2 linked regions of the Cupriavidus necator N-1 genome follow. Each later gene encodes a partner of the first gene's protein in a complex. Links are inferred from orthologs where the notes say so. Each region holds a gene or a part of one and is shown in the gene's direction. Other genes may lie near its edges.

What was found.
Region 2: the proteins of CNE_RS14170 (region 1) and smc are in contact, whole or in part, in a crystal structure (PDB 3ZGX), measured with the Bacillus subtilis proteins. The link is inferred for Cupriavidus necator N-1 from one-to-one orthologs.

Annotation. Positions count from the first base shown.
Region 1 is NC_015726.1:3,018,932-3,029,608, forward strand. What follows is about bases 4,935-7,794. They hold CNE_RS14170 (segregation and condensation protein A), read left to right. Parts: upstream 4,935-5,852; coding sequence 5,853-6,737; downstream 6,738-7,794. Other genes in these bases: CNE_RS14160 (autotransporter assembly complex protein TamA), read right to left, coding at 4,935-5,462; CNE_RS14165 (DUF3460 family protein), read left to right, coding at 5,630-5,821; panC (pantoate--beta-alanine ligase), read left to right, coding at 6,941-7,789. Outside these bases: CNE_RS14155 (translocation/assembly module TamB domain-containing protein), read right to left, coding at 1-3,619; more of CNE_RS14160, read right to left, coding at 3,660-4,934; CNE_RS14180 (PepSY-associated TM helix domain-containing protein), read right to left, coding at 7,839-9,032; CNE_RS14185 (cobyric acid synthase), read right to left, coding at 9,165-10,677. UniProt on the Bacillus subtilis protein: Participates in chromosomal partition during cell division. May act via the formation of a condensin-like complex containing Smc and ScpB that pull DNA away from mid-cell into both cell halves.
Region 2 is NC_015726.1:2,065,491-2,077,350, reverse strand. Bases 5,359-9,401 are described here. They hold smc (chromosome segregation protein SMC), read left to right. Parts: upstream 5,359-5,685; coding sequence 5,686-9,201; downstream 9,202-9,401. Other genes in these bases: CNE_RS09720 (cell division protein ZipA C-terminal FtsZ-binding domain-containing protein), read left to right, coding at 9,198-9,401. Outside these bases: dapE (succinyl-diaminopimelate desuccinylase), read right to left, coding at 1-287; CNE_RS09755 (ArsC family reductase), read right to left, coding at 307-654; CNE_RS09750 (hypothetical protein), read right to left, coding at 677-1,060; dapD (2,3,4,5-tetrahydropyridine-2,6-dicarboxylate N-succinyltransferase), read right to left, coding at 1,154-1,981; dapC (succinyldiaminopimelate transaminase), read right to left, coding at 2,051-3,250; CNE_RS09735 (DMT family transporter), read left to right, coding at 3,444-4,412; CNE_RS09730 (ferritin-like domain-containing protein), read right to left, coding at 4,427-5,254; more of CNE_RS09720, read left to right, coding at 9,402-10,535; NAD-dependent DNA ligase LigA, read left to right, coding at 10,548-11,860. UniProt on the Bacillus subtilis protein: Required for chromosome condensation and partitioning.

The DNA of each region.
Region 1 (10,677 bases):
CCGACACCAGCCGCACGCGCGGCAGCCGCACCGTGCCGGTCACCTCCACGCCCGCCTCCACTTCCTGGTTGCGGCGCATGGCGCGGATGTTCATGTTCGGGTTGTCGATCGGGCCGTTGAAGTTGATGACGCCACGCTCGATGTCCAGCTTGCGCCCGAAGGCTTCATAGGTGCCTTCGGTCACGCGCACCGTGCCGGTGGCCTTCATTGGTGCCAGGGGTTCGCTCTTGACGCCCATCTGGCCGGCCAGCAACAGGTCCGCGCCCGCGCCGCGGAAGCGGAAGTTGTTGCCCAGGTCCACGGTCAGGTCGATCACCGGGCTGAACTTGCTTGCCGGCTTGGTCTCCGGCGCCGGCGTGGCGGCAGTCTTCACGGCGCGCTGGTCCTTGCGCCGGATCACCACCACATCGTCGCCCAGCACTGGCGCACCGGCCTTGGGCAGGTCGAACAGGCCGCGGTCGACGCGGATCTTGCCGCGGATCACGACCTGCTTGTTCTCGTTGGCGATGGTGGCATCGCCCGAGACCACCAGCGTGCGCTCTGGGCTGGCGAACAGCTGCAGCTTGTCGGCGACGATCTTGCCGGTCAGGTTGGGATCGGCCTCGCCCAGCTTGACGCTGCCAGTGGCCGTGATCTTGCCGTCGCCACCGTGGAATTCCACGTGCTTGAGCTCGACCGTGTTCTGGTCCAGCACCACGCGCACGGTGCCGTCGGTCAGGCGCAGGCCCAGGTCATACAGCGTGACGGCGAGATTGTCGCCGTCGACGGTGCCGGTCAGCAGCGGCGCGCCGACCGTGCCGGCCAGGCGCATCGCCGCGGCCAGTTTGCCGTCGAAGGCGTACTGCGGGCCGGTCAGCGCTTCCAGCGATTTCAGCCGCGGCACGTCGACGGTGACCGTGCCGCCCAGGGTCGAGGCCGGGCCCACGGTCTGCAGCCCCTGCTCCTGCACCAGTCCGGCGGAGGCGTCCACCACCACCTTGCCGATGCGGCCCGACACCATGCCGCCGCGCAGCGCGATGCGGTTGCCGCCGGCCTCGGCGCGCAGGCTCGTCTCGCCCAGGCCGAGCGTGGTGAAGCCCCGGCCGGCATTGACCGACAGGTCGCCGCTGCGCCGGCGCAGTTCGGCAAAGCCGGTCGCGGTCTCGGCCAGCGCCAGGTTCCAGCGGCCGTCGATGACCAGGTCGGAGCGCACCGGCGGCTTCTCGCCGGTGATGGTTTCCATCAGCTCCAGTACATGGCCCACCTGCAGGCCGTCCAGGCTGCCCGCGCTGCGGATGCGGCCGTGGTCCCAGTCCAGGCTGTCGATCGCCAGCGTGGCGCGGTCCAGCAGCAGGCGCGCGGCGCCCAGGCGCACGCGCTGGTCGGCCACCAGCAGTTGCGTCGGCGCTGCCAGGCGCAGGTTGACGGTGCTGCGCTCTTCCAGCGTGCGGATGGTGCCGTTCCAGCCCTCCTTGCCCTTCCACGCGCCCTGCCCCGCCAGCGCCAGCTGCAATGGCCGCTTGTTCAGGCTGCCGGTCGCCTTGACGTCGAATGTATGGTTGGCCTGGGTGCCGTTGAGCGTGGCATCGAGCGTGCTCAGGCTGGCCTGTGGGCCGCGGTAGTCGCGCGCGGCCAGCTGCACCGAGAGCGGACCGTCCAGCCCGCCGCGCACCTCGGCGCGGCCGCTGGCGCTGGCCACCTTGTGCGGACCCACTTCCAGCGCCTGCGCGTTGTAGTCGGCCACCACTTCAGGTTTCTTCAGCGTGCCGGTGATGGTGGCGTCGAGCTTGAGCTTGCCGGCCACGCCAAACTTGAGCCGCTCCAGCTGCGGCGCATCGACCGCTAGCTTGAGCGCATCGCCGCGCGCGCCGAAGCTGCCGCGCAGGTTGGCCTGGTTGCCGGCCATGCTCAGCGAGGCCTCGCTTGGCAAGAGCCGCTCGCCTGCGAGGCGCACCTTGCCGCCGCCGGTCATCGGCAGGCCCGCGTATTCGCTCTCATGCACGGCAAAATCCAGCGCCACGCCAAGCTCGGGCGCGATCTCGCCGGTCGCGGTGAAATCCGCGTTGATCCGGCCGGCGGCAACCTTGGCCAGGCGCGAGGGATCGAACGAGGCCAGCTTGCCCTTGAAGCTGAACGGCTGCTTGTCTTTCAGGCCGAGCTTGCCTTCCGCGGTCAGCAAACCCGGCCCCACCGCGGCGCGCAGCGTGGCCAGCGTGACCGCCTCGGCATCGATGCTGGCATCGGCGAAAAGCTTGAGCGGCCCGCCCGACAAGTCCAGCGCCACGCTTTGTCGGCCCGGCTCCATCCGCACCACCACCGGGCCGGACAGGCTGGCGCTGGTCAGCGAGCCATGCAGCGCGGCCGGGTCCAGCCTGCGCACATCCAGGTCGAAACCGCCACGGCCGCCGCGCAGCGAACCGCCGCCGGCAATCTCGGCCTTGCCGGCCAGCGCCACGCGCAGGTCCGAGACGGCCTGTGCCATCTCGCTCAGCTCGACGTGGGCGCGCACCGACTGGACCGGCAGCCGCTCCTTGTCCAGCGGACCGGCTTCCAGGTTGTGGATCGCGATGTCGCCGGCGACCGCCAGCGGTGCGGGCGCCGGCGCCGCCGCAGGAGCGGATGCGGAGACCCCCGATGCCGCCGGGGGAGCCGATGCCGCCACGGCACTGGCTGCCTGCGCGCCGGCACCCGCCGCCACGCCGCCCACCGGCCGCAGCTCGGCATGCACGGTCAGGTTGGCCTGTGGCGCCGACGGGCTGAACAGGCGCGGGTTGATGCGATCGCCATCGACCAGCAGGTGCGTGAACGGCACCTTGCCGAACGGCGTCAGGTCGGCGCCTGCGCGCAGGTGGATGCGGTCGCCGCTGGCCTGCAGCTCGGCACGCAGCGCGTCCAGGTTGCCCTTGGCGGTGGCATTGACGGCAAAGGCCTCATCCTGCCAGCTGCTTTCCAGCAAGGCTTCGGCGCTGAGCGCGAACGGGGCGCGTGCGCCCAGCTGGGCGTTGGCCGCCAGCTTGCCGTATGGTGTTTCCAGCTTGTCCACGCTGACGCGGTGGCGCTGGCCGTCGCTGTGCAGCGCGCCGGCCAGGTTGCTGAACACCATCGGCTCGGCCGTGGGCGCCGTGCCTTGCAGCAGCGACAGCCGCTCAAGCGTCAGGGAATCGACATCGATGGCCAGCGGCAGTTCGAGCGACGTGGGCTTCTGCATCGGCTCGGTGCTCGGCTCGGACGGTCCGAGCTTCACTTCGGCCTTGCCGATGCGCAGCCACTGCACGTGCAGGCGCCGCGCCTGCCAGTTGAGCGCCCAGTTGCCATCCACGCGGTCCACCGCCACGCGCGTCTGGCCGCTGGCGAACACCACGTCGCGCAGGCGCAGGCCGTGCGTCACGGTGCCGCCTTCCAGCCGGCCGCTGAGCATGCCGGCCGACAGCCGCGTGGCCAGCGTCCACAGGTGGCGGGTGCCGGTCTCGGTGTGCAGCGCCGCCACGCCCGCCGCCACCAGCGCCACCATCAGCAGCAGCAGGATGCCGGCCAGCCAAGCCAGCACGCGCCACAGCCGCCGCCGCTTGCGCGGCGCGGGCGGGGTCGGCGTCCGGGCCGAATCGCCGCCGGGCACCGAAGGCAGATCGTGAGCGCTCATGCCAGCATCCGGGTCAGGCGGGAAAGACAAGGGTGCCGCATCAGAACGCCACCCCCAGCGAGATATGCGGCCGGAACTGCTGCGCCTGGATGCCGTAGCCCAGGTCCAGCTGCAGCGGGCCCACCGGCGTGCGCCAGCGCACGCCGACGCCCACGCCGTTGTAGATGGTCACGCCGCGCAGGTTGTCGGCGGCAGTGCCGAGATCCCAGAACACCGCCACGCCCCAGTCCGGCTTGAACCAGTACTGGTACTCCAGGCTGCCGGTGCCCAGGTACTTGGCCGGCAAGATGCTGGAGCCGCTGGGCGTGCCGATCGACTGGTAGCTGTAGCCGCGGATCGAATCGGTGCCGCCGGCGCGAAAGCGCAGCGTGGCCGGGATCTGGCTGGAGCTGTCGCCGGTCAGGTCGGCACCGAGTTCCAGCCGTGCCACCACCAGGTCGCGCTTGCCCACCGGTATGTACTGGCGGATACGGCCGTACAGCCGCAGGAAGGTGGCATCGCTGAGGAAACCCTTGGCGGCCACCCCGACCTGGGTGCTGATCACGTTGCCGCGGCGCGGGAACACAGGATTGTCGACGTCGCGCCGCGTCCACGCAAAGGCCGGCACCAGCGCCTTGCTGATCTGGGCGGCCTGGCCCTCCGGCAGCAGCTTGTCGTAGTAGAAATCCAGCGACGTCGTCACGTCGTACTTCTCGCGCGAGCGCGAGCGCTTCAGGCCCGCGCGCAGGCTGGTGGTGTCGGTGTTCTCGATGTCGATGGTGCGCTCGTAGCTGCTGTACACGCTGTTGCGGTAGTTGCCCCTGTCCGGCGGCATCGCGGTCTCGGCGAACAGATAGGAGCGCTTCTGCTCCAGCCGCGCCTGCGAGTCGAAGGTCCAGGCGCGGTTGAACAGGTTGTAGTACGAATAGCGGCCTTCGATCTGCGCGCCGGTGTCGGTGGTAAAGCCCACGCCGCTGTTGAGCCGGTGCGCCGGATATTCGCGCACGCGCACCAGCACTGGCGAGCTCACCACGCCGTCAGCCGCCTTGTCGGCGTCCGGCGGCGGTTCCAGGTCGACCTGCACGTTGGAGAAGTACGGCTGGTTCTGGATCGCGCGCTGCAGCTCCAGCAGCCGCTCCACGCGGTACGGCTCGCCCTCGCTCAGCGGGTTGACGTTGTAGATGATCTGTTCCGGATAGCGGCGCGTGCCGGTCACCTTCAGCGGCCCCAGCAGGTAGGCCGGGCCGCTGGCGTAATGCGCGGACAAGTCCGCGCGCTGGTCGTCCGGCTCCACGCGCGCCTGCGACGCGGCCAGGCGCGCGCCGTAGTAGTTGTGGCTCTGCAGCGTGACCAGCGCGTCTTCCTTGGCCTTGTCCCAGTCGCCCTGCCGGAACGGCTCACCCACCGGCAGTCCCCACTTGGCCTGCATCTCTGCCACCTGTTCGGGCGAGCGCGTGGCTGCCGGGCCCGTCACCTGGACGTCGACATTGCGGATCAGCGTGCGCGCGCCGGGGTCGACCATCACGTGGACCACGCGCTTGTCGCCCTCGCCTTCGACGCGGGTGGTGGTGGTCGGGTCGAAGTAGCCCTCGGTGGAGGTGAGCGCCCGCACCTGCTCGCCGGCGGTCTCGACCATATAGTCGAGCTGGTCCGGCGAAAGGTCGGCGCGGTCCTTGTAGCGTGCCAGGTCGAGATGCTCTTCCAGCATTTCGCGAATCGGCTTGGGTGCCTCGACTTCGACCTCGTAGGCGGCGCGGGCCGGGCCGGCCGCCAGCGCCAGCACCGCGCCCAGCGCGGCCAGTACGCGAACGGCCACGCGCGCGCGGCCAGCGGAGTTAGCGGTAATAGCGGTGTCTTGCGGCATCGCCGATTGTCCACACATACAAAGTCGGTATTTGACCACACCCGGCCTTACGCCCGGAACTTTCCGGCGCCTTGCACCAGGCCTGGATGCATTCCGGGGGGCCGATACTGTAAAATCGTGGCCCACTGCACCCATCTGGCGCCCGCGCGGGCGCATCACGGTTGAACATGGCCATTTACGAATCCGAAATCACCCAGTTCCTGAAGCAGCTCAAGCAAGAGCGCCCGACGCTGGAGGCCGAGCAGCGCGACGGCCGTGCCCTGCTGTGGGACAAGTCGCCGATCGACCTGGAAGAGCGCGCCCGCGCCGAAGCTTCGCGCGTGGCGCAGAAGCCATACGTCTACTCGCAGGACAACTGATTCCCGCCGCCCCCGCGAGCGCACGCCGCCCATGAGCGCAGGCGACCAGGACAAGCTGCCGCTGCCCGTCGAGCTGCCGGCCGTGGCCCCGGCCGTTGCAGCCGGCCCTGCCGACATGGTCGACGGGATGGCCTTCGCGCGCCTGTACGGCGAGCCGCTGTTCAAGCTGCCGCAGGACCTGTACATCCCGCCGGACGCGCTCGAGATCTTCCTGGAAGCCTTCGAGGGCCCGCTGGACCTGCTGCTGTACCTGATCCGCAAGCAGAACTTCAATGTCCTCGACATCCCGATGTCGCAGGTCACCCGGCAGTACCTGTCCTACATCGAGCAGATCCGCAAGACCAACCTTGAGCTGGCCGCCGAATACCTGCTGATGGCGGCCATGCTGATCGAGATCAAGTCGCGCATGCTGCTGCCGGTCAAGAAGGCCGACAGCGACGATGAGGCCGAGGACCCGCGTGCCGAGCTGGTGCGCCGACTGCTGGAATACGAGCAGATGAAGCTAGCCGCGCAGCGCCTGGATACGGTGCCGCAGCTGGGCCGCGACTTCCTGCGCTCGCAGGTCTATATCGAGCAGAGCCTGGCGCCGCGCTTCCCCGAAGTGGAAACCGTGGACCTGCAGTCCGCCTGGGCCGATGTGCTCAAGCGCGCCAAGCTCAACCAGCACCACAAGATCTCGCGTGAGGAACTGTCGGTGCGCGAGCACATGAGCCAGATCCTGCGCCGGCTGCAGCACTCGCGCTTCATGGAATTCTCCGAACTGTTCGAGGACGCGGTGCGCTCCGGCAAGGGCGTGCCGGTGGTGGTGGTGAACTTTATCGCCATGCTGGAGCTGTCGCGCGAAGCGCTGGTGGAGATCACCCAGGCCGAACCGTTCGCACCAATTTATGTGCGATTGGCGTACAGCCCGACCTGACCCACCCGCGGTGCGGGGTCCGGCCCCGTCCCACTTGTTCTACAATCCGCCGACAGCCGGCCCAACGGCCCACGGCGCAGGCCCCGACGGCAAGTGCCCGAAGGCCCCACGCCCGACAGAAGGCCGAGACCGGTAGTCCATGTGCCGCCCCTCGATGGACCGGCGCCCGGGTCACACCTATCACGACCAGCACACCAAGGCAGATGAAAGTCATTTCCTCCATCCAAGAGCTGCGCGACCAACTGCGCGGCCAGAACCGCGCTGCCTTCGTCCCCACCATGGGCAACCTGCACGAAGGCCACCTGTCGCTGATGCGCCTGGCACGCCAGCACGGCGACCCGGTGGTGGCATCGATCTTCGTGAACCGCCTGCAGTTCGGCCCGAACGAGGATTTCGACAAGTACCCGCGCACGCTGCAGGACGATATCGAGAAGCTGCAGCGGGAAGGCGTCTACGTGCTGTTCGCGCCGTCCGAGCGCGATATGTACCCCGAACCGCAGGAATACCGCGTCGAGCCGCCGCATGACCTGGGCGACATCCTGGAAGGCGAGTTCCGCCCCGGCTTCTTCAAGGGCGTGTGCACGGTGGTGATGAAGCTGTTCTCGTGCGCGCAGCCTCGGGTGGCGGTGTTCGGCAAGAAGGACTACCAGCAGCTGATGATCGTGCGCCGCATGGTGCAGCAGTTTGCCCTGCCGATTGACATCATCCCCGCCGAGACCATCCGTGCCGAAGACGGCCTGGCGCTGTCGTCGCGCAACCGCTATCTGAGCCCCGACGAGCGCGCCGAGGCGCCGGTGCTGTACCGCACGCTGCATGACGTGCGCGACACCGTGCTGGGCAGCGACCGCGCCGCGGCCGACCTGCTTGCGGTCGAGGCGAATGCGAAGGAATCGCTGGCCAGGCGCGGCTGGAAGCCTGACTACGTGTCGATCCGCAAGCGCGTCGACCTGCAGGCGCCGACGCGCGAGGAATTCCTCGCCGGCGAGCCGCTGGTGATCCTGACGGCCGCCAAGCTGGGCGCGACCCGGTTGATCGACAACCTGGAAATCTGAGCGGCGCCGCCGCACCAGACAAGAAAAGCAGGCCGCCGGCCTGCTTTTTTCATGCCCGGCGCATGCCGGAGCGTTGTGCGGCCTTCACCATATGCCGCTGATGGCCCCGCCGCCGCTTCCACCAGATCAGCACGCCGGTCACGGCAAACGCCAGCGGGGCCAGCCCGAACAGCGTGATGAAGACGCGCCCCGGCAGCCCGAAGGCCTCGCCGGTATGCAGCGGGAACAGCCAGTTCAGCAGCGTGTCGCCCGCCGGCGCCTCGTGCGGATCACGCACGCCCAGCGGTTTGCCGCTCCAGGCATCGAGCCACAGCCGCGTGGCACCGGTGTCCTTGCGCACCTCGCCGGGCTGGCGCAGCCGTACCTCGAACGCGTCGCCCGGCTTGCGCGGGAAGCTGATGCGGGTCACCTGCGCTTGCGGGTATTGGGCCTGCGCCGCCGCCATGATCTCGCCCACGCCCAGCTGCCGGGCCCCGGCAGGCGCCGGTGCCGAGACGTGCTTCACCGGCGGCGTCACAGTCATTACGCCCGCCACCATCGGTGTCACCCACTTCGGCAGGTTCAGGTACCAGCCGGAAAAGGCAATGATGGCCAGCACCGGCGCGGCCAGGATGCCGCCCGCGCGATGCAGCGAATAGTTGAAGCGCGACCATGAACCGCCGTGCGTGATGCGGAACGCCTGCACCACCGAGCGCAGCTTCATCTTGGGCCACCACACCGCCACGCCCACCAGCGTGGTCAGCAACAGCAGCATGCCGGCCACGCCGGTGATGGTCTTGCCGGTGTCGCCGCTAAGCAGGTAGCGATGCAGGTGGAACAGCGTGGGCAGCAGCAGCCGGCGCGACAGGCCCGCCTCGCCCCAGACCCGCTCGCCCTTCACAGCAAGCGTGACCGGATCGACCATCACCTGGCGTGAGCGGCCCGGCACCACGCTGTCGGGCCCCTTGACCGGATACCAGGCGATAAAGACGCCGTCGGCATGGGCCGGCAGCATCAGCAGGTTGGGCTTGCCGTAGGGGGGCGCAGCCAGCCGCTCGGTCACTGCCTGGACCGTGGCCGGCGAGACCGGCTCCGTCATCGGCGCGGACGCCACCAGCAGGTCAGGGTTGAGCCAGGCATCCAGTTCGTCGCGCCAGGCGATGGTCATGCCGGTCAGCCCCAACAGGACGAACAGCAGGCCAAGGCTCAGGCCGATATACAGGTGCAGTTTGACGAGGACGACGCGCAGGCGGCCGGTGACCATGAGGGGGCTGAAGTACGTTGAGCGGACGCGGCCATGCGTGGAATATGGCGCACAAGCCACTTTCACGCAGAATGCAAATGCGAAAGATTCGCGATTCTAACAGGGCCCCGCCAGGCGGCCGTGCCGCATGCGTCAGCGCCGCAGCGGCGCCAGCATCGCATCCAGGTCCAGGTGCGCGGTCATGGTGTCGGCAAGCCGCTCGATCGATGCTTCGCGCAGTGCATCGAGGTCCACCGCCTGGGCGCCGTCCAGCCCCGCCCAGCGCAGCAGCGCCTGGCAGCCGGCGGGCTCGTCGAACAGGCCGTGGACATAGGTGGCTAGCACCTGGCCGTCGGCCGAGCGTGCGCCGTCGGGCCGCACCGTGCCGTCGCCGCGGTCGAGCCACAGGGCCGGCTGCTCAAGCCCCGCGCCCGTGGTGACGCCAAGATGGATCTCGTAGCCGCGCACCGGCGCATCGGCTTCATCCAGCGCCAGCCGGCCGCCGACCTGGCGCAGTTGCTTCTCTGCCGCCAGCGTGGTCTCGAAATCCAGCCAGCCCAGCCCCGCGCTGCTGCCGGCCGGGCCTTCGCGGCCATCGGGATCGTGCACCTGCCGCCCCAGCATCTGCATGCCGCCGCAGATCCCGATCAGCTTGCCGCCGTAGCGCAGGTGCCGGGCCAGCACCGCGTCCCAGCCATTGGCCCGGATGAAGTCCAGGTCGCCGCGCACGTTCTTGCTGCCGGGCAGCACCACCAGGTCCGCGGGCGGGATCGGCATGCCGGGCCCGACAAACTGCAGGTCCACCTGCGGGTGCGCGCGCAGCGCGTCGAAATCGGTATGGTTGGCGATGCGCGGCAGCACCGGCACGATCACGCGCAGGCGCTGCGCCGGCGTGCCTGCCTTGTCCGCTTGCGTGCCGATGATGGCGTCCTCGGCATCCAGATGCAGGCCGTGCAGGTAGGGCAGCACGCCGAACACCGGCTTGCCGGTGCGCGCGACCAGCCAGTCCAGTCCCGGCTCCAGCAGGCCGATATCGCCGCGGAAGCGGTTGATGATGAAGCCGGTCACGCGCGCGCGTTCGCTGTCGGACAGGCAGTCGAGCGTGCCGATCAGGTGCGCAAACACGCCGCCGCGGTCGATGTCCGCCACCAGCACCACCGGGCAGTCGACGCGCTCGGCGAAGCCCATGTTGGCGATGTCGCGCTCGCGCAGGTTGATCTCGGCGGGACTGCCGGCGCCCTCCACCAGCACCACGTCATAGGCCTGCGCCAGGCGCGTGTGCGAAGCCAGCACGGCCTTCATCGCCTCGGGCTTGTAGGCATGGTAGGCGCGCGCATCCAAGTCCAGCCGCGCGCGGCCGTGGATGATCACCTGCGCACCGGTGTCGCTGCTGGGCTTGAGCAGCACCGGGTTCATGTCGGTATGCGGCGCCAGCCGCGCGGCCTGTGCCTGCAGCGCCTGCGCGCGACCGATCTCGCCGCCGTCGGCGGTGACCGCGCTGTTCAGCGCCATGTTCTGCGGCTTGAATGGCACCACGTGCGTGCCGGCACGCGCCAGCACCCGGCACAGGCCGGCCACGATGGTGCTCTTGCCGGCATCGGAAGTCGTGCCCTGGACCATCAGCGTGCCGCGCAGGGCACCCGGCGGCAGGGATTGCGAGGAGTCG
Region 2 (11,860 bases), 960 kb from region 1 along the record:
TCGAACGGGTCCGAATGCCACTGCTCCAGCGGGCCGGTCGGCACCACGTCGGTATGGCCGGCAAAGGCCAGCAGCTTGCCGTCCTTGCCCTGCGTGCCGCGCCTGACCGCCCACAGGTTGGTCACGCGGAAATCGTCGGGGCCGCTGACGAGCGCTTCGCAGTCAAAGCCGAGCGCCTTAAGGCGGGTTTCCAGGATGGCCTGGCAGCCTTCGTCGGCGGGCGTGACGGAGCGGCGGCGGATCAGGTCTTCGGTGAGGGCGAGGGTGGCGGCGAGGGTGGCGGTCATCGGACTACGGAAATGGAAATCAGAACTGGCCGGCGTACTGGTCGGCGGAGAAACCGACCATCACCTTGCCATCGTGGGCCAGCACCGGGCGCTTGATCAGCGACGGGCTTTGCTGCATCAGCGCGATCGCGCTGGCTTCCTGTTCGGCGCGGGCCTTGTCGGCGTCCGACAGCGCGCGCCAGGTGGTGCCCTTGCGGTTGAGCAGCGTCGCCAGCGGCACGTGCTTCAGCCAGCCGCGCAGCATGGCTTCATCCACGCCCTGCTTCTTGAAGTCGTGGAAGCTGTAGGCCACGCCGTTGTCATCCAGCCAGGTGCGGGCTTTCTTGACGGTATCGCAGTTGGGAATGCCGTAGAGCAGGACGGTCATGGCTAGTCTTGATGGATTGGATTCAGCGGAACAGCAGGTTCAGCGCGATCACCAGGCCGCCCAGGCCCAGCGCCACGCCGCCCATGGCCACCGCGGTCATCAGGCGCAGGCGGCGGTCCAGCCGGGCGGCTTCCTTGCGCAGTGCGTCGATGGTGATGGCATGTTGCTCGGCCAGCAGCTTGACGGCCTCGGCCTGCTGCACGGCAGCGGCTTCCAGCTCGGCGATACGGGCGGCGGGATCACGCGTGTCGGCCACTGCGCCTTCCGGCGTTCCATCCTTGCGCTTGTTCTTCTTCAGTTTCTCGATGGTCTTGTTGGCCTGCTCGAGAATGGTGGGCAGCAGGGAGAGCACGGTACTGACGGTGGTGGGATCCAGGGCCATGAGTCGCTTGCGGAGGGAAGGCATGTTCAGCCTGGCCAGGCGGGGTGACAACGGAAATACTGCCCCGGGGGGCGGGCCCCGGAGCGGCGCAGCCGTTGCGGGCTGCGCCAGGCGCGCTCAGTCGCCGCGCAGCAGGTCGTTCAGGCTGGTCTTGGCGCGGGTCTGCGCGTCGACCTTCTTCACGATCACGGCGCAGTACAGGCTGTACTTGCCATCCTTGGACGGCAGGTTGCCCGCCACCACCACCGAGCCCGCCGGCACGCGGCCATAGTGGATCTCGCCGGTTTCGCGGTCATAGATCTTGGTCGACTGGCCCAGGTACACGCCCATCGAGATCACCGAGTTCTCTTCGACGATCACGCCTTCAACCACTTCCGAGCGCGCACCGATAAAGCAGTTGTCTTCGATGATGACCGGGTTGGCCTGCAGCGGCTCCAGCACGCCGCCGATGCCCACGCCGCCCGACAGGTGGACGTTCTTGCCGATCTGCGCGCACGAACCGACGGTGGCCCAGGTGTCGACCATGGTGCCTTCATCGACGTAGGCGCCGATATTGACGTACGACGGCATCAGCACCGCGTTCTTGGCGATGAACGAACCGCGGCGGGCCACGGCAGGTGGCACCACGCGGAAGCCGGCCTTGGCGAAGTCGTCGGCGCTCCAGTTGGCGAACTTGGTCGGCACCTTGTCGTAGAACTGGGCAAAGCCGCCGGCGCTCATCGGCGCGTTGTCTTCCAGGCGGAACGACAGCAGCACGGCTTTCTTGACCCACTGGTTGACGATCCAGTCCTTGCCTTGCTTCTCGGCCACGCGCAGCGCGCCGGAATCCAGCTGGCTGATGACATTGGCGACGGCCTCGCGGATGTCGTTGGGGGCGGACTTGGGCGACAGGCTGGTGCGGTCTTCCCAGGCCTGGTCGATCAGGGCTTGCAGAGCTTGCGTCATATGCGTTTCTTCAGTGGTTATCGGATAAAGGCGCAGCGGTCAGGCTGCGCCGCGGTCATGGGTTGGCGCTCAGCCGAGCGCGCGGCAGAATTCCACGATCCGGCGCGCACCTTCCAGGCATTCCTCGGGCGTGGCCACCAGGGCCATGCGCACGCGGTTGGCGCCGGGGTTGATGCCGTCGGCTTCGCGCGCCAGGTAGCTGCCGGGCAGCACGGTCACGTTCTGCTCGGCCAGCAGGCGCGCGGCGAATTCGGTATCGGTGAGGCCGGTGCGCGAGACATCGGCCCACAGGTAGAAGCCGGCATCGGGCAGCGCCACGTCCAGCACCTCGGCCAGCATCGGCGTCACTTCGCTGAACTTGCGCACGTAGGCGGCGCGGTTCTCGCGCACATGCGATTCGTCGTTCCAGGCGGCGATGCTTGCGCTCTGCACCGCGGGGTTCATGGCGCCGCCGTGATAGGTACGGTATAGCAGGAATTTCTTCAGCAGCGCGGCATCGCCGGCGACGAAGCCCGAGCGCAGGCCCGGCACGTTGGAGCGCTTGGACAGGCTTGAGAACATCACCAGCCGGTCAAGGCCGCGGCCCAGCTTGTGCGCGGCTTCCAGCGCTCCCAGCGGGGCGCGGCCTTCGTCGAAATAGATCTCGGAGTAGCACTCGTCCGAGGCGATCACAAAGCCGTAGCGGTCCGACAGCGCAAACAGCTGCTTCCAGTCTTCCAGCGACAGCACCGCACCAGTCGGGTTGCCGGGCGTGCACACGAACAGCAGTTGCACCTTCTGCCAGACATCGTCGGCAATGCGGTCGAAGGCCGGGGCGAAGTTGCGCGCCGGGTCGCTGTTGGCGAACACTGGGGTGGCGCCGGCCAGCAGCGCCGCGCCTTCGTAGATCTGGTAGAACGGGTTGGGGCACAGCACCAGCGCGCCCGGACGGGTGCCGTCGACCACGGTCTGGGCAAAGGCGAACAGCGCCTCGCGCGAGCCGGTCACCGGCAGCACTTCAGTGGCGGCGTTGACCTTGGGCAGGCCGTAGCGGCGTTCCAGCCAGCTGGCGATGCACTGCCGTAGTGCATCGGAACCTGCCGTTGTGGGATAATTCGCCAGCCCCGCGAGCGACTCTGCCAGCGCTTGCTTGATGAACTCAGGCGTCGGATGCTTGGGTTCACCGATGCCAAAGCTGATGGCCGGCTTGTCGGCAGGCTTTACCTGCGCAAAGAGCACCCGCAGTTTCTCGAACGGGTAGGGCTGGAGCAGGTCGAGGCGCGGATTCACAGTGTCAGTCGGGGCCGGTTAAAACGACGCATTATAGAGGAACGGCGCGGGTTTCCGTGCGCCGGCCCGGCCCGCGCGGCCGGCCGCGAGCACGGATGGCGGGCATCACGCCCTGGTGATGCCGCCGGCGCCGTCCGGACGCTGCCTGCTGTCACCGGCCGGCGGCCCGGCTCGCCTCGCACGGATTCCCTTTATGAGCACAAATACTGTTGCGGCGCAGCATGCGCCGGCCGACCGCCATGCGGTCAAGGCATCGCTTTCCATCCTGATCGGCGCCTCGGTCTGGGGCATCGCCTGGTTCCCGTACCGCGTGCTGGCGGGCTGGGGCCTGGGCGGCATGCACGCCGCGGCGCTGGTCAGCTCGGTCGCGGCGGTGCTGTCGCTGCTGGCCTTCCGCCGGCACCTGGCCGGCCTGCGCCCGCACTGGCTGTTTGTCGCCATCGGGCTGGCGGCGGGCGTGACCAACGCCGGCTTCGTCTGGGGCAGCGTCAACGGCCATGTGATGCGTGTGCTGCTGCTGTTCTACCTGACCCCGGTCTGGACCGCGCTGTTTGCCCGGCTGTTCCTGGGCGAGCGGCTGTCGGCGGCAGGGCTGTCGCTGGTGGCGCTGGCCCTGTTCGGCGCCGGGCTGATGCTGTGGACGCCCGAGGTCGGCGTGCCGCTGCCAGGCTCCGCCGCGGAATGGTCGGGCCTGATCGGCGGCATGGGCTTTGCCGTCAACAATGTGCTGTCGCGCCGCGCCGGCCAGCGCTTCCCGGATATGGACGCACGCGTGCGCACGGTCGTGGTCTACCTGGGCTGCACGGTGGTGGGCGTGCCGGCCGCGCTGCTGCTGGATGGTCCGTCGGTGACCATCGTCCAGGGCGCGCAGGTGAGCGTGGGCATGCTGGTGCTGGGCCTGGCGGCGGTGCTGGTGGTCAGCAACTCGGTGGTGCAATACGGGCTGCAGCGGCTGCCGGCCAACCGCGTGTCGCTGCTGATGCTGTTCGAGATCGTGATCGCGGCGGTATCGGCGTGGTGGCTGGCGACCGAGGTGCTGAGCTGGAAGGAAGCGGCCGGCGGCCTGTGCATCGTGGCGGCCGGGGCCTTGTCGGGGCTGGTGCACCGCAGCCGCGCGCCGGCGCCGGCCGCAGCAGGTGCCGAGGCAGTGGCATGTAACTGAGCCCGGTGCGCGGGTCAGTGCAGCATGACCCGCGACACCACTGCCACCAGCGGCGCCCGCACTGCGCGCTCCACGCCGCGGTGCAGGTGCAGCGGCCGCAGCAGCATCTTCACGGTCATTTCGATGGGGATGTTGCGCCGGATCACGCCGGACACGCGCGCATTGAGCGCGCGCACCTCGGTTTCGGACACGGCCTCTACGCCGCGCTCCATGCGCAACACATTGCGCAACGCGATCGCGGCGTCCTCGTTCTTGATCTCCAGCAGCCGGCGCGCCAGCGCGCCCAGCACGCGCAGCCGGCCCAGCCGCTCGGATGCCGCAAAGCGGTTGAAGTACTGGTAGAAGTGCTTGTAGTGCCGCACCTCGTCGTTGGAGATGCGCCGCGTCAGGTCGCGCAGCACCGGTTCGTCGCTGGCCTGTTCCAGCGCGCGGTAATAGGCGGCGGTGCCGGTTTCCACCACGCAGCGGGCCGCCATTTCCAGGCCCTCGGTCGGTTCGAACTGGTCGATCGAGCAGGTCTTGCTGTACTCGTCGAAGAAGCGCGCATAGCCGCGCTCCCAGTCGAATTCCGGCCAGACATGCTCGACATAGCGCCGCAGCGCCAGCCCGTGCTGCAGTTCCTCGGCCTCCCAGTGCTCGGCAAGCCAGTCGGCCGCATCGGGCACACGGGCGTAATAGGTGGCAAGGTTGCCGGCATAGGTGTCGGACCCGCTCTCGATGAACGAGGCTGACACCAGCAGGTAGAACAGGTCGCGGTCGCCGCGTACGCGTTCCACGTCGATCGCCTGGTAGTTGATGTCGCTGACAGACCACGGCCGGGCGGCCGCTGACGGTTCACTCATGCTCTGTCCTCCTGGTTGGCCAAGGGCTGCGAGGGGCGTTCATGGGTGCGCGGCCCGGAGGGCATCCGAGGTCACGCCGACAGATCAGAGACTAGCATTTACCCTAATAAGTTTCCCAACGGTTGGCCGGCACGGATGGCTGACAGCGCCTGCGGCGCCTGTCAAAGTGCATGCGGAATCGCTTGTAAGGGGCGGAATAGCAAGGGAAATCGGCAATGGGATATGACGCCGGGGCGACTGCCAAACGGGCCGGCGAAGGCATCTGCGATGGTATGATTAGCCCCAATTCTCGGGCCCGAGGGGTATTTTGAGGTGCTGGCGTCACGCCGCGCCGGCTCCCGCGCAGCCCGGCTTTCTGAACAGTGCAATAGCCCCGATACCAGGCCGACCCCGGTTCCTATACCGGAGTGGCCGATACCACACGAGAAACCGTGCGACTATCCTCGATCAAGCTGGCGGGCTTCAAGTCATTTGTCGATCCCACCAATTTTCAAGTGCCCGGCCAACTGGTCGGCATCGTAGGTCCCAACGGCTGCGGCAAATCGAACATCATCGATGCGGTGCGCTGGGTGCTTGGTGAGTCACGTGCGTCAGAGCTGCGTGGCGAATCCATGCAGGACGTCATCTTCAACGGCTCCACCGCGCGCAAGCAGGCTGGCCGGGCGAGTGTCGAACTGGTGTTCGATAATGCCGAGGGCCGCGCTGCCGGCCAGTGGAGCCAGTACGCCGAAGTCGCGGTCAAGCGCGTGCTGACCCGCGACGGCACTTCGTCCTACTACATCAACAACCAGCCGGTGCGCCGGCGCGACATCCAGGACATCTTCCTGGGCACGGGCCTGGGCCCGCGCGCCTACGCCATCATCGGGCAGGGCATGATCTCGCGCATCATCGAGGCCAAGCCCGATGACATGCGCATCTTCCTGGAAGAGGCCGCGGGCGTGTCCAAGTACAAGGAACGCCGCCGCGAGACCGAAAACCGCCTGTCTGACACGCGCGAGAACCTGACCCGCGTCGAAGACATCCTGCGCGAACTCGGCAGCAACCTCGAAAAACTGGAAAGCCAGGCCGAGGTGGCGCAGCGCTTCAAGACGCTGCACGCCGACGGCGAAGAAAAGCAGCACCTGCTGTGGCTGCTGCGCAAGCGCGAGGCCCAGCAAGAGCAGGAACGCCACCAGCGCGCTATCGAGCAGGCCCAGATCGACCTGGAGGCGCAGACTGCGCAGTTGCGCCATGTCGAAGCCGAGCTCGAAACCATGCGCGCCGCGCATTACGGGGCGTCCGATGGCATGCACGCCGCGCAGGGCGCGCTGTATGAGGCCAATGCCGAAGTCAGCAAGCTCGAAGCCGAGATCCGCTACGTGGTGGAATCGCGCAATCGCGTGCAGGCCCAGATCGCCGCGCTGACCGGGCAGCGCGAGCAGTGGCAGGGCAAGGCCGAACAGGCCACCGACGAGCTGGCGCAGGCCGAAGAAAACCTGGCCGTGGCCGAAGGCCGCACGGTCGAGGCGCAGGAAGCTGTCGCCCACAAGAACGACGAACTGCCGACGCTGGAAGCGCAATGGCGCGACGCGCAGCAGCTGCTCAACGAGCAGCGCGCCGGCATCATGCAGGCCGAGCAGGCCCTGAAGCTCGAAGCCGCGCAGCAGCGCAGCGCCGACCAGATGTTGCAGCAACTGGAACAGCGCCGCGAACGCCTGTCGGCGGAAGAAAAGGGCCTGGACCGCCCCGACGAGACCCGCCTGGAGCAGGCCCGCGCCGAGCTGGCCGAGCAGGAAGCGCTGGTCGAGGAAGCCCAGGCCGTGCTGGCCGACGCGGAAGAGAGCGTGCCGCGCCTGGACGAGTCGCGCCGCGCCGCGCAGGCGTGCGTGCACAGCGAAGCCTCCGCCATTGCCACGCTGGAGGCGCGCCTGTCGGCGCTGCGCCAGCTGCAGGAGAACGTGCAGACCGACGGCAAGGTGCAGCCGTGGCTGGCCAAGCATGAGCTGGCCGAGCTGCCGCGCCTGTGGAAGAAGGTCCATATCGAGCCGGGCTGGGAAAACGCGCTCGAATCCGTGCTGCGCGAGAAGCTGGCCGCGCTGGAAGTGTCGAACCTGGACTGGGTCAAGGCCTTCCTGTCCGACGCGCCGCCGGCCAAGCTGGCGTTTTACTCGCCGCCGGCCGCCGCCCGCCCGCTGGAAACGCCTGTCGGCCTGCGCCCGCTGATGTCGCTGGTGCAGATCACCGAGCCGGGCATCCGCGCCGTGATGCAGGACTGGCTGGCCGATATCTATGTCGCCACCGACATGGCGCAGGCGCTGGCTGCGCGCAACACGCTGCCTGACGGTGCGTCGTTCGTCGTGGCCGAGGGCCACCTGGTGGGCCGCAACGCCATCCAGATCTACGCCGCCGATTCCGAGCAGGCCGGCATGCTGGCGCGCGAGCAGGAAATCGAAAACCTGCAGAAGCAGGCGCGCGCGCAGCTGCTGCTGTCCGACGAAGCCAAGACCCAGGCGGTGCGTGCCGAAGCGGCCTACACCCAGGCCAGCCAGGGGCTGGGCGATGCCCGCGCGCGCGCCGAGCAGGCCACCCGCCGCGTGCACGCGTTGCAGATGGACGTGCTCAAGCTGTCTCAGGCGATGGAGCGCTATTCCGCCCGCAGCGGCCAGATCCGCGAGGAACTGGACGAGATCCACGCACAGATCGAAGAGCAGCGCGCCATCCGCGCCGAATCCGAAGCCAGCTTCGAGCAGCACGACGCCGCGCTGGCAGAGATGCAGGCCACCCACGAAGACCAGCAGATGGCCTTCGAGGCGCTGGACAGCAAGCTCTCGGGCGCGCGCCACCAGCTGCGCGACTTCGAGCGCGCCGCGCAGGAAGCCCTCTTTGCCGAGCGCAACCTGGCGAGCCGCATCGACGAGCTGCGCCGCAATATCCAGGTGGCCGCCGACCAGGCCGAACGCATTGCCGAATCCCTGGAAAACGCCCGCGCCGAGCTTGAGACCATCAACGAGCAGACCGCCCATACCGGCCTGCAGGAAGCGCTGGAGCGCCGCGCCGAGAAGGAAGAAAAGCTCACCATCGCGCGCACCGAACTCGATGCGCTGTCGGCACAGCTGCGCCAGCACGACGAGCAGCGCCTGGCCGCCGAGCGCAGCCTGCAGCCGCTGCGCGACCGCATTACCGAGTTGCAGCTCAAGGAACAGGCCGCGCGCCTGAACCAGGAGCAGTTCAGCGAGCAGCTGACCGCGGCCGAGGTGGACGAGGCCGCGCTGGCCGACAAGCTGACCGGCGACCTGAAGCCGTCGTACCTGCAGGGCGAAGTCACGCGCATCAACAACGCCATCAACGCGCTCGGCCCGGTCAACATGGCCGCGCTCGACGAGCTGGCCGCGGCGCGCGAGCGCAAGACCTTTCTCGATGCGCAGTCGGCCGACCTGAACGACGCCATCAACACGCTGGAAGACGCGATCGCCAAGATCGACCAGGAAACCCGCGCGCTGTTGCAGGGCACCTTCGACCAGGTCAACCATCATTTCGGCGAGCTGTTCCCGTCGCTGTTCGGTGGCGGCCAGGCGCGCCTGATCATGACCGGCGAGGAGATCCTCGACGCCGGCGTGCAGGTGATGGCGCAGCCCCCGGGCAAGAAGAACTCGACCATCCACCTGCTGTCGGGCGGCGAGAAGGCGCTGACCGCGATCGCGCTGGTGTTTGCCATGTTCCAGCTCAACCCGGCACCGTTCTGCCTGCTGGACGAGGTGGACGCGCCGCTGGACGACGCCAACACCGAACGCTACGCCAATATGGTGGCGCGCATGTCGGACAAGACTCAATTCGTTTTCATCTCACATAACAAGATTGCCATGGAAATGGCTCATCAACTCATTGGCGTGACCATGCAGGAGCAGGGCGTTTCGCGTATCGTGGCCGTGGATATGGACGCGGCGGTTTCGATGGCGGAGGCAGCATGAAACTGAACATGGACCTGCAGACCGCACTGATCGTCGCGGGCCTGGTTTTCGTGGTACTGGTGTTCGGCTACAACCAGTGGCAGATCCGCAAGGCGCGCCGCCCGCGCGAGCTCAGCCCCGAAGACGACCTGCCGCCGATGCGCGAGCCGGTGGTCGGCCAGAGCACCGCGCCGGAAACCGCCGCGCGCCTGCACGAAGCCGCTGCCGAGCAGGCACCGCGGCGTGAGCCGACGCTTTCCCCGGCGCCGGCCACGGCCGGTGCCGCGGTGGCGACGGGCAACAACCACGCGGCTGCGGCGGCTGCGGCCGCAGCAAGCACCGCGGACGCCGACGATGTCGTCGCCGAGGAAGTGTCCGTCGCGGCCGCCGCGACGCATGCCGAGACCACCGAGGACGAGGCCGAAGCCGAGGCCACTCCGGCCCCGGTACCCGCGCCGGCTCCGGCTCCGGCTCCGGCTCCGGCTCCGGCTCCGCTTGCCGCCGTGCCCGATGGCCAGCCCACGCCGGCCCTGATCGATCCGCTGATCGACTGCATCGTGCCCCTGCACCTGGAGCGCAAGGCCTCCGGTGACCGCATCCTGCCCCTGACCGGCCGGCTGCGCCGCGCCGGCACCAAGCAGGTCCATATCGAGGGCCTGCGCACCGAAGCCAATGCATGGGAGCCGGTCACCGCCGGCCACCAGTACGAAGACCTGCAGGTCGGCGTGCAGCTGGCCAACCGCGGCGGCCCGCTCAACGCGCTGGAGTTCTCGGAATTCATCACCGCGGTAGAGTCGCTGGCCGAGTCGCTCGATGCCTCGGCCGACCTGCCGGACATGAGCGAGACCGTCGCCAATGCGCGCGAGCTGGATGGCTTTGCCGCCGGCTGCGACGTGCAGCTGGGCGTCAACGTGATTTCGGATGGCGCGCCGTGGTCGGCGGCGTACGTGCAGAACGTGGCCACGCAGGACGGGCTGGTGCTGTCGCGCGACGGCACCCGCTTTATCCGCTACCAGGCCAACGCCGAAGGCGTGCAGCGTCCGCTGTTCACGCTGCAGTTCGGCGACACCAACTTCCTGCGCGACGACCTGACCGTCAAGGCCGGCCGCCAGATCACGCTGCTGCTCGACGTGCCGGTGGCCGACCAGGCCGCCAAGCCGTTCAAGACCGTGTGCGAGTACGGCCACACGCTGGCCCAGCGCATGGGCGCGCAACTGGTCGACGACAATATGCGGCCGCTGACCGAGGCCTCGTTCGTCGCGATCTTCAGCCAGCTTGAAACGCTGTACAACAAGCTGGAAGCGCGCGGCATGCCGGCCGGTTCGTTGGTGGCGCAGCGCCTGTTCAGCATCTAGCCGGAGCCTGCCATGACCGCAACACACCGCGGCGCGCAGGCAGATGCCTCCGCGCCCGCCGGCCCCTTGCCGGCCGAAGCTGCCGCCAAGCGCGTGGCCTGGCTGCGCGACGAGCTGGATCGCCACAACTACCAGTACTACGTGCTGGACGCGCCGACCATTCCCGACGCCGAGTACGACGCGCTGTTCAGCGAGTTGCAGGCGCTGGAGCTTGAGCATCCCGAACTGCAGACGCCGGACTCGCCCACCCAGCGCGTGGGCGGCGAGCCGCTGTCGGCCTTCGACTCGGTGCGCCACCGCGTGCCGATGCTGTCGCTCAACAACGGCTTCGCCGACGACGACGTGCTGAACTTCGACCGCCGCTGCGCGCAGGGCCTGGGCCGCACCGCGCCCGCCGCCGGCGAGCAGGACCTGTTCAGCGCGGCCGACGCGGTCGAGTACGCCTGCGAGCTGAAGTTCGACGGCCTGGCCATGTCGCTGCGCTATGAGGACGGCCGCCTGGTGCAGGCCGCCACCCGCGGCGACGGAGAGACCGGCGAAGATGTCACGGTCAACGTGCGCACCATAAAGGCGATTCCGCTGAAGCTGCGCGGCCAGGCTCCCGCCGTGCTTGAAGTGCGGGGCGAAGTCTTCATGTACCGCGGCGACTTCGACAAGCTCAACGAACGCCAGGCCGAGGCCGGCGAGAAGACCTTCGTCAACCCGCGCAACGCCGCCGCGGGCAGCCTGCGCCAGCTCGATCCGCGCATCACCGCCAAGCGGCCGCTGTCGTTCTTCGCCTACGGCCTGGGCGAGCTGCAGGGCGTGGACCGTCCGCCCACCCACAGCGTGATGCTCGACGGCTTTGCCGCGCTGGGCCTGCCGGTGTGCAAGGACCGCGCGGTGGTGAAGGGCGCGCAGGGCCTGCTGGATTTCTACCGCGATATCGGCCAGCGCCGCGACGTGCTGCCGTATGACATCGACGGTGTGGTCTACAAGGTCAACGCACTGGCCGAGCAGGAGCGCCTGGGCTTTGTCTCGCGCGCGCCGCGCTTTGCGCTGGCGCACAAGTTCCCGGCGCAGGAGATGACCACCATCGTCGAGGACATCGAAGTGCAGGTCGGCCGCACCGGCGCAATCACGCCGGTGGCGCGGCTCAAGCCGGTGTTTGTCGGCGGAGTCACGGTGACCAACGCCACGCTGCACAACGAGGACGAGATCCGCCGCAAGGACGTGCATATCGGCGACACCGTGATCGTGCGCCGCGCCGGCGACGTGATCCCGGAAGTGGTCGGCGTGGTGACCGAGCGCCGCCCGGCTGACGCGCGCGCCTTCGTGATGCCGAC